Regions from separate parts of the Paenibacillus sp. FSL P2-0121 genome, predicted to be linked through region 1. Evidence: predicted binding sites of a transcription regulator. Region 1 holds the regulator's gene; each other region holds the start of a gene.
The links. Region 1 encodes LexA, which represses DNA repair genes until DNA is damaged. Its sites were predicted from a motif close to CGAACATATGTTCG; they were not measured.

Region 2: a site for LexA is predicted at 1,925-1,938, ahead of MKY54_RS23330 (ImmA/IrrE family metallo-endopeptidase). Genes of this name have one in related genera too.
Region 3: a site for LexA is predicted at 1,736-1,749, ahead of addB (helicase-exonuclease AddAB subunit AddB). Genes of this name have one in related genera too.

The regions. Positions count from the first base shown of each region.
Region 1 is NZ_CP150245.1:3,946,727-3,949,860, reverse strand. Features, by position in the region: gene MKY54_RS17510 (hypothetical protein) at 1-175, opposite strand, end outside; gene MKY54_RS17505 (L,D-transpeptidase) at 326-664, opposite strand; gene lexA (transcriptional repressor LexA) at 844-1,470, opposite strand; gene MKY54_RS17495 (LysM peptidoglycan-binding domain-containing protein) at 1,722-2,135, shown strand; gene MKY54_RS17490 (DUF896 domain-containing protein) at 2,245-2,454, shown strand; gene MKY54_RS17485 (hypothetical protein) at 2,504-3,025, shown strand; gene MKY54_RS17480 (HAD family hydrolase) at 3,060-3,134, shown strand, end outside.
Region 2 is NZ_CP150245.1:5,271,656-5,274,789, reverse strand. Features, by position in the region: partial or broken gene MKY54_RS23345 (phosphomethylpyrimidine synthase ThiC) at 159-296, opposite strand; gene MKY54_RS23340 (DUF3139 domain-containing protein) at 393-728, opposite strand; gene MKY54_RS23335 (hypothetical protein) at 1,085-1,246, opposite strand; gene MKY54_RS23330 (ImmA/IrrE family metallo-endopeptidase) at 1,313-1,864, opposite strand; gene MKY54_RS23325 (YjfB family protein) at 2,039-2,215, opposite strand; gene MKY54_RS23320 (hypothetical protein) at 2,365-2,514, shown strand; gene MKY54_RS23315 (NucA/NucB deoxyribonuclease domain-containing protein) at 2,596-3,033, opposite strand; gene MKY54_RS23310 (cytidine deaminase) at 3,134-3,134, shown strand, end outside.
Region 3 is NZ_CP150245.1:5,398,861-5,401,994, forward strand. Features, by position in the region: gene addB (helicase-exonuclease AddAB subunit AddB) at 1-1,604, opposite strand, end outside; gene MKY54_RS23890 (class I SAM-dependent rRNA methyltransferase) at 2,378-3,134, opposite strand, start outside.

The sequences.
Region 1 (3,134 bases):
ATACATCCTCTTTGTTGGAGACGGTTGGAGAGACGATTCCCTGAATGCTGCCAAAAGAGGTGAGCAAATTCACTTTTTTTCCACTAGCTTGTTCATCATTTAAAAGTAAACCGGACAGCTTACCCAGTGCATCGACTTTAAAATCGACGAGGGTTCTAATTTTTGAATTATTCAAACTAAACACATCCTTTTCAATTTGCAATCCTGTTAACAATATTCGACATATAATCACCAAACTCCTAGTATGCTAATGAAAAAATACTTACTTATGTAATGACCCCCATTTTTTAATGTGATTTGGGGGTTGCCGAGCCTCCATTCGAATTTAATTTCTTATCGTTACTCGTGTGCCTATAGGGACAATAGCAGCGAGTGCTAACACATCCTCGTTGTACATCCGGATGCAGCCGTGGGACACCTCTTTCCCAATGGAGGAAGGGTCATTGTTTCCATGAATTCCGTAGTGTGGTTTAGACAGTCCCATCCAAAACACACCGAAGGGACCCCCTGGGTCGGGTTGTTTGTTAATAATAGTGAATTCACCCACTGGGGATTGGGTTAACATCTTACCGATGCCGACAGGGTAACCTCTAATCACAATATCATTGTCCAGAAGATATAACATTCGTTGGGTCAGATCTACAATAATTCGGTAGTTGGGCATTATACGCAACACTCCTTCCTAATTAGGATATGAGCAGAACGCCTAAAGGGTTATTCATAGAAAATGGCCATTTTAGCCATTGGGAACAAATGTTCGTAAGTGGTTGGAAAAGCAAAAAAAACGTAGAAAAAAGGCTGTTCCGCATATGCGGAACAGCCTTTTATGTTAGAAGTGCATACTTAGTGGATATCTCGAAACAATCCGATGACTCTTCCGAGAATAGTTACGCGATTAAGGCGAAGCGGCTCATAAGCTGGATTCTCCGGCTGAAGCCGTATATGATCACGTTCCTTGTAAAAGGTCTTAACGGTTGCTTCATCTTCTTCGGTCATGGCTACAACGATATCTCCGTTGTCCGCTGTTTGTTGTTGGCGAACAATCACATAGTCACCATTCATAATGCCTGCGTCCACCATACTATCACCCATGACAGACAGCATAAATACTTTGTTGTCACCTACATAGTGAGTAGGAAGTGGGAAGTAGTCTTCGATATTCTCTGTAGCAGTGATAGGTACCCCGGCGGTAACTTTACCTACGACAGGAATCCGTGAGATGGTCTGCGCGAATTGGTGAACATTCTCTGAATCCTCTTGGCCTAGTAATTCTATTGCACGTGGCTTCGTTGGATCTCGACGAATAAGTCCCTTTTTCTCAAGCCGGTCCAAATGACCGTGAACTGTGGAGCTGGAAGCAAGGCCAACAGCTTCTCCAATTTCCCGGACGGAAGGTGGATAACCCTTGCTGCGGACTTCGCTTCGTATAAATTCCAGGATCGCCAGCTGGCGACTTGAAATCTTTGACATTGGAATCAACCCCATATAGTAATGTTTGGGAAAATTATAACATAGAACTACCGTTCGCACAAACATAAGTTCTAACTATTATAAATATTAATCTGCTAGAGTTAAAAAATGGTAGACAAATGATAATAAAATGAACCGCTTGAGTCTCTCGAAAAAAAGAGAACAATTGTTCTGAAATAGTATTGAACAAAACACATGTTCGTGTTATTATAAAATCGAAAGTAAGAACAAGTGTTTGGAGGATGATGATTATGCTAAAATACAGTACATACCGCAGCATCTACGATAAGGCCCCAGTGGTTGAATCTATAGGACATAATGACGTTGCCCGTAATTCCGCTAAGGTGAAAGAGATAACGGAACGTTTGCTTGGAGGGATGATTTCGTTGTTCCGTCAAGATTTCTTTATTAAGTTAATATTGATTTTCGTGCTAGTATTATCTGGCCTAACAGTAGTGGGAAATGTATTTGCAGGATCGACGACTATAATGAAGGAAGAGAAGCGGATTGTGGTTGAACGTGGAGATACACTATGGAGTATTGCCCTTAAGAATAAACCAGCTGATATGAAGACAGTTGTTTATATAGAAGGAATTAAACGTTCAAGTGGGATTAAGAGTAGTCAAATTAACGCTGGAGACATACTTACTTTACCTATTTATTAATTTTCTGAGAACATAATAGAATGACCAGTAGAGCTTGCAGGGAGTAGACCTTGACAAGCTCTTTTTCTCATGGCAGAGTTAGAATTAATTTATAGGGGGAGGGAAAGTATTGAATATTGATGAGTTGGTCGCGCGAATTAACGAATTGGCACGCAAACAGAAGAGCGTAGGCCTTAATCAAGAGGAAGTGGCGGAACGCGCCAAGCTTCGTGAAATTTACCTGGGGAATATCCGTAATAACTTCCGAGCACAATTAAATACTATTGAAGTAGTAGATAACGATGAGCATGAACAAGGTAACAAGGGGCTTAAACATTAGCTCGCTGTTCCTTTTCATAGATATTTCAGGATGACTAGGGGGAACGCACATGGCCCGTTCTTGGGAAAGAATGGTTCAACGCAACACACAGCAAATCAACAAGCAAAGAAAGAAACAAGGCAAGGATACGATTTATGCCTCTAAATCTCCTACCCAGAATGCCGAAGTCTTTAAAGGTCGCAACATTGCATTTCCGGTAGTGTTAGTGATACTTGGCACTATGTTTTGGGTAGTTGGTTCTATTGATCAGGCCAAAGGTAATGGCATGCTGGCTAATTGGCTGGGAGTAGTACTGTACTATTTGCTGGCAGCGCTATTGTTCTTCCGTCGTCCGTACTTAAAGGTGGAAAAAGCAAGACTGTCCACTATTAAATTCAATCGCGAACGCGGACTTCCAGCTGCAGATATTGAGAAAATCACCCTTTCGCGTGGAGCTGTAGTCATTAAGCATAAAGGGAAACGTACGAAATGGATTTTCACAAAACTTATGAATCGCTATGATACTAATGCGATGAGTACACGATTAGAAGCATTTGCTAAAGCTCACAACATTGAAGTAGTTCACGAATAGAACTAGACCAGTTAAAGGGAGAGGGAGACCTGTAATGCCAATTTCTGCTGTACTATTTGACCTTGATGATACATTGCTGTGGGATGATCGGAGCGTCGAAGAAGCATTT
Region 2 (3,134 bases), 1.3 Mb from region 1:
TTCGCGGACTCCAGTGACGCTATTCCTTAAAAAGGAGGTCTTATATGGTGTTTTTCATGCCAATAAAGGCTATGGGGTCCGCTACACTTTGAAATGGAGGGTTATACCGCGCATAAGATCAACTGTGTCCGATAGCTGCTAAGAACCACGCCAATGTTATCTGTAGTCAGTGGACCTAATGTATAAAAAGGGGCTTCGTTACAAGTTTCAAGTTGCTTATCCATACTCTCTTTAATCAAGTACATCGGCACATGTCCTGAACCCTCTACCATCACCTGTCTACGCAAACGATGTTTACCTATTTAGAGCAGGGAAGATCAAAAAAACGCGTTTGCCCAAGCAGCCAAGTGCTGACTGCTGGACAAACGCGTCTTTTTTATAGGGCAACTCCTTCACGGGAGATTCTCCTCGATATGTTTATATGTATAGCTAGGATCATTACCTTTAACAGGAGCCCTGCTGTATTGAAAGATCCTTCCATTTTCTTTTCGATAAAAGTATCTTGCGTAGGGTTCGTCTGCAAAAATCACCGTGGTACTTACGAGGGGAGCTTTGGCAATCTGGGTGTATACTTTATCAAAATCTTCTTTCTTATAATTTCTCGTCTCTACTAGATAATGAATGACTTCTCTGTTCATATGATTTTGGAAGGAGTGGAGGGCTAAGGATGTTATTCCATAGATTAAAAGGATTAGAACGATGAAGATTAGTTTTGTTTTTTTCTTCATTAATTCCCTCCATATAAATAATTTGTATATAGTATAAGATAATATACTGAGACTGGTATGTCATTCATAGATATATGACGCAGGAGGAAGAGAAAATACTGGAGCAGCGAATTAAGATGTTGGAGAACAAGGTAAGTCCAAGGCTGCCGGGGGTGGAAATCTAATGGTTTTTAATATGGGGTTTTGTCGGTGTATTCATTATTCTAGTTCTTATTGGTGATACAGTTTGTATCTGCATAACAGATTATACAAAAAGGCAGCAAATAACAATAGTAATCCAGGCATAAGCGAACGAAGAATTGCCGGGACATACTATATTTGCTGCCTTTTAACTTATGAAGAATAATGATTCTCTTTTAGTCCTCTTTGGGTTCTTGCAATAAAATGGAGAAGGTCCCCGTTTCGTGATCCACCTCAATCGTCTCAATGCCCACGAAATCCGGGATTTCGGGGTGTACTGCATCTACATTATAATCCGGATGAGTCAGTAATAATTCAATTACTTTAATGGCTTCCATGTCGTTCCCCCTCACGAGAAATTCCACCATAAATGAATATGCAGAGCACTATTGCAACTAAGCTTATTATCTCCGTGATCCGTTGCGAATATGTGTCAGTCGTTCTTCGTTTCTTCCCATCACGGCCAATAATTGCCCTTGGAACACACGTCTTTGGATCTGATCAATCCGCTGTAAGGCCAGCTCGGCAGGAACTTGAAATTCTGCTGCGAGATAGGAGATGGCATCCTCTCGTTGCTCAGGCAATGTCATGCGGGAGATCATGGAGTAAGGCATCGCCGCATACAAGATAAACCGCTCGGATTCATCCTCCTGTGCCCGCGTGAAATGCTCTGGCATCAAGGTCTGATTATCACTGCCATGGCGAAGGAGGTGACACAGTTCATGAAGAAACTCTAGCCGTTGAAGATTGGCTGGAAGGCGGTTGTCGATAAACAGGCTGTACATCCCTGCAGACGCTTCAATGCTCTTGCTTCTCACATCCAAATAATGAACCCAGATATTAAGCCGCTCTGCAATATACGATATTGAAATTTGTGAAGGCTGATGAAGATTTAATCGCTTGTATAAATCCTCCGTCCATTTCTCAAGCACAGTCATTTGATAATATGATTTCATGTTCTCCAACTTATTCACCTCGTTTAAAATCACTAATAAATCACTAATAAATCACTAATGGGATCGTATGTTCGCATAAATGCGCAAAAGAAAAGCCCGAAGGGCTATGTAGAGTAAAAAAAGTCTAAGGATACACAGGAACATTCGTTCTCATGTATCCTTAGCATAAAGCAATTACACACTAATATCAAGTGTTTTTCCCAAATTAGGAGCAACGCTTTTGCCCAGCATTTCCACCATGGTTTGGCTCTGGGTTTCAGCCTGATTCTTGGCAATATTCATGACCTGTATCCCAACATTTTGAGCTAAGGATGCTTGGCTCATTGCCATTGATAATGCAGCTATATCCATATTGCACCTCCTTTGTGTATATCCTGTTTATCGACTGTCCACCTTCAATTCATTAGGTGATTGGCATTTGTTTGCCAATTCGCCCAAACGGCTTATCTCCTTTTTACATATCTTGTGCTGTAGTCATTAATCATTAGGAGGAATTGAAAATGGGAATGGAACATGGTTGTGGTTGTAACGTAGGTCCGGTAGTAAGTCCAGCATCAGTAGGTCCGGTGTGTAGTCCTTGGACTTCAACAGGAGCAATTCTGGTACTTTTCATCTTGCTGGTTATCATCACTAAAGCTTGCTTATTCTAAGTTAGCTGATGTGCAGTGTAGCCCCATCTGGCGAATGCCAGGTGGGGCTATTCTGTTGCCTGGGGCTGGTCAGACAGACCGTTATTTAAACATAAATTCTACCCGGGTTCCGTCTGCATAATCCTCCAGCTGATTGCCAACCCAGCTTCCTGCCCCGCGGTTATCGCTTGGCGTTATGTATTCAATGTCGGCACCAACGCCGCCTTCCTTACACATAGCCATTGGCCATTCATCCCGGTCATACCCCTTTTTAGTGGGAATCCCTTTTAAGGACTCTTTACGGTTCTCTTCAGCCTGCTCTCGGTTAATCGTACATGTGGCGGATTCACCTTTCGCAATGGCATCCTGAATATGTTTGGCGGTCTCAGGATAGCGGTCTGATGGGAAGGTTAGCTGAACAACACTCGAATCGGATGGAGACGAGGGGTCTGTAGGCTCTCCGTTTTGTTCAAACCAGTAACTAGCCAAAGCAAGTAATGCAACAATGATGAGACTGGAGATCCATTTTTTTACTTTCAATTCTGCTCCTCCTTTTTTGGCACTTAAAATAGTATATCTTATATCATAATTCAGTGCGATTTAATATAATTAGGTAAAATAAAGGAGGACGGAACTGGATA
Region 3 (3,134 bases), 1.5 Mb from region 1:
TCCCTAGCCTTCTCGGGTTGGCCCTTCTCCATAGACTTAACACTGAGTTTCTCCAGCTTCCGTGCAACATCCGTCTCTTCAAGCAGCTTATACATTGCCGTACATAGTTCAAGGCCGCTTCGGCTTTTCTGGATTCGTTTCTCAAAAGCAAATAATGGACCTGTTATACTAGCACGGCATCGTTCCATAGTAGCAAGCAGTTCATCATCCATCTGTCTGCCGCCTTCCAGCGACAAGCTAGGAATACCTTTCCAGGAGCGGCCATCTGTCCAGCGGTACCCCTGAATCCCACAAGCCAGCACATAGTTTTCTAAAGCATCCATATCATCACGCGTAATACTACCGTCTAGCGGAAGCAGAAGCTCCGTCTTTACGCAACGGAATACATCCTCATAACGCCAGCGACGACGCACTACATCCAATGCGGAACGTATAAACTCCACTAGCGGATGATGCAGCTCATTCACCTTCTGGTCCAGAAAAAATGGCACTCCATAATCTTGGAACAACGGCTGAACCAGCTGCTCGTAATCGCCAATATTGCGCATCAATACGGCCATTTCGCCATATTTTGCACCTTCATCCCGCGCCAGTCTAGTCATTTCGCGCAGGGCTCCCTCAACCTCTGCTCTGTGCGAAACTGCGGCGCCTATGGATATAGCCTCTCTTGCAAGTTCATCCGCACCTATCCAAGCCTTCCGGCGATCATATCCCCGTTCAAGGTGAGCAAGTACTGGACTTTCTTCAAAACGTGGAAGAACCATTGGCTCCAGCAGCTCGTCCCATACATCAATGCCCAGCTCTTCAGCAATTCCACGCAGTTTAATGTAAGTAACCGCAGTTGGGTGAAACAATTCAAGCTCATTCAACTGATCTCCATAGGGGTAAGGACGATCAATTGTAAGCGAAACCGTCAGCTTCGAAGCTTGCTGCATCAATTCTCGAAGCACTACGAATTCCTGCGGAGTAAATCCATGGAACCCATCTACCCAAATCTCTGCCCCGCGAATGTAGGAGGAATCTGGAATATGCTCAGCCAGTTCTGCTAAACGATCCTCTTCATCGATATAAAGACGGGACATTTCCTTCTCTAAATCGCTAAATACCAGCTGCAAATCATCCAGCTTACCCTCAAGAATAGGACTTCTTGCAATAGCTCCTCGCATAGCGGACAGCTGTTCCTCTAAATCAGTGGAACCCAAACAGCAACGTTTCATCTCCGTGTGCAGTTGGTTCAGACGTTCCACAAAACCCGGTCTGTCTGCTGAGGCACCGAATAATTTCAGTTCCTCTTTGCGGCGACTGATGATTTTGTAAATTAACATTTTCTTACCTTCTTCACTGATTGGCAGACTTGCACTGCCACCAGTTTCCTGCTTCACACGATAGGCAAGCCGCGAAAAACTCAGTGTCTGCGCCCGAAGGCTTCCCTTCACATTCCCTACGGTCAGAAGCCCCCGTTCTGCTCCAAAAGAACCTTGCTCTGGCACAAGAATAATAATCGGCGCACCAAGCGGTTCCTTTTCTAAGGAAGAAGAGATAGATTCCCATATTTTTGTTGTCTTGCCACTGCCCGAGCGGCCTAGTAAAAAGGTTACCGGCATAAATGATAAACTCCTTCCGTAGCGGAGAAAATATATAGAATACAGGGTGAAATATCCACCCATTGATTACACTCCAATTAAAAAAGTTCAGTGATTCCTCGTCCCCTCAGTATATCATAACCACACTAATCGGAACATGTGTTTGCTAGTATTTTCTAATGTTTTACAAAGGATAAACAGCTACGAGTACAAATAAAAAAAGCAAACCTCCGGATTTTGGCGGCTTGCTTTTTAGAGTGTTTAGTTTGTTTTTAATGCCAGATGTGCAACGTTAGATTGGAGCTGCCAATGTCAGAGCATAGGGTCAATGTTAGACTGTTCAGCGTTCGGCGTTCAATACTCAACACCCCGCACTCAACATTAGCACTCTACACCGATCGTTTTGTAATCCGCATTCCGCATATCATAATTCAATAAGCATCATTCGTTGTTTACCATTTAGTATTCCGAATTTAACATTCAACATTTCGGCTCGGCTTGTTTCATTAATTACTTACGGACCCAGGAGCCGTTATTCGTGGATTCAGTGCTGTTATGGCAGCTTTTCGGACCCCACTGACGCTATTCTTCGAAAATGTGTGACATTACGGGTGTTTTTGGGGCAATAGCGCCTTTGGGGTCCGTAAGAATTCAATAATAGCCTGTTTGCGCTAAATAGAGTCATCTGAGTCCGTTAGCAACTCCTTGCATTACAGTCGACTCACGACCACCCTACGTCCAGCCCGTTTATCCTACTTGTTACTTGGCACTGTAAACCTTTTTGACCTTCAGGCTTATTTTTTACTCCGCACTTCAAAAATCGCAAACTTCAGATAGTGTCCTTCGTTAACGCCAAGTATTTGTGGGTGGTCTTTGCCTGCGGCCCGCCATTCCACAAGTCTCAGCACCTTGCCAGCATCTTTAGCCGCATCGGCAATCGTTTCGAGGAACAGATCTGGCTGCATATGGTAAGAACAGCTTGCGGTAACCAAATAGCCGCCTTCGTTCACCAGCTTCATCCCGTGCAGATTGATATCCTTGTAACCACGACAAGCGCCAGCTACTGCACTTTTGGTTTTGGCAAACGCCGGAGGGTCCAGGATGACTACATCCCAAGTTCTTCCTCCACCTGCTGTCATCGGCTTGGATGTGTCGGTTTTGGCTGTTTTGCCTCCGGTTTTAGGATTTGCAGCAGCTGCTGCCGTCTCTGTTCCACTTGCAACTGTCGCCCGTTCAGAACGTTCCTCTAGTCCTTTAACCTGATTCCGTAGATATGCAAAAGCATCATCCACTACGAATTCAACACGATCGCTAAAGCCGTTCAGCTCCACATTCACTTTGGCACTCTCAATGGCGTGTGCTGAAACATCAAGGCAGGTTACTTTTTTCGCGCCATACTTGCAGGCATGCAGCGTGAAGCTGCCCGTATGCGAGAAGCATTCCAGCACTGTCGCACCGTCCCAATAAGGGAACGTTACATGTTTGCCGCTCTTATTAACTGGTAAGGTCTGTAGTGAACCATCCTCAGTTTCAATTTCCTGTAGCGTAATG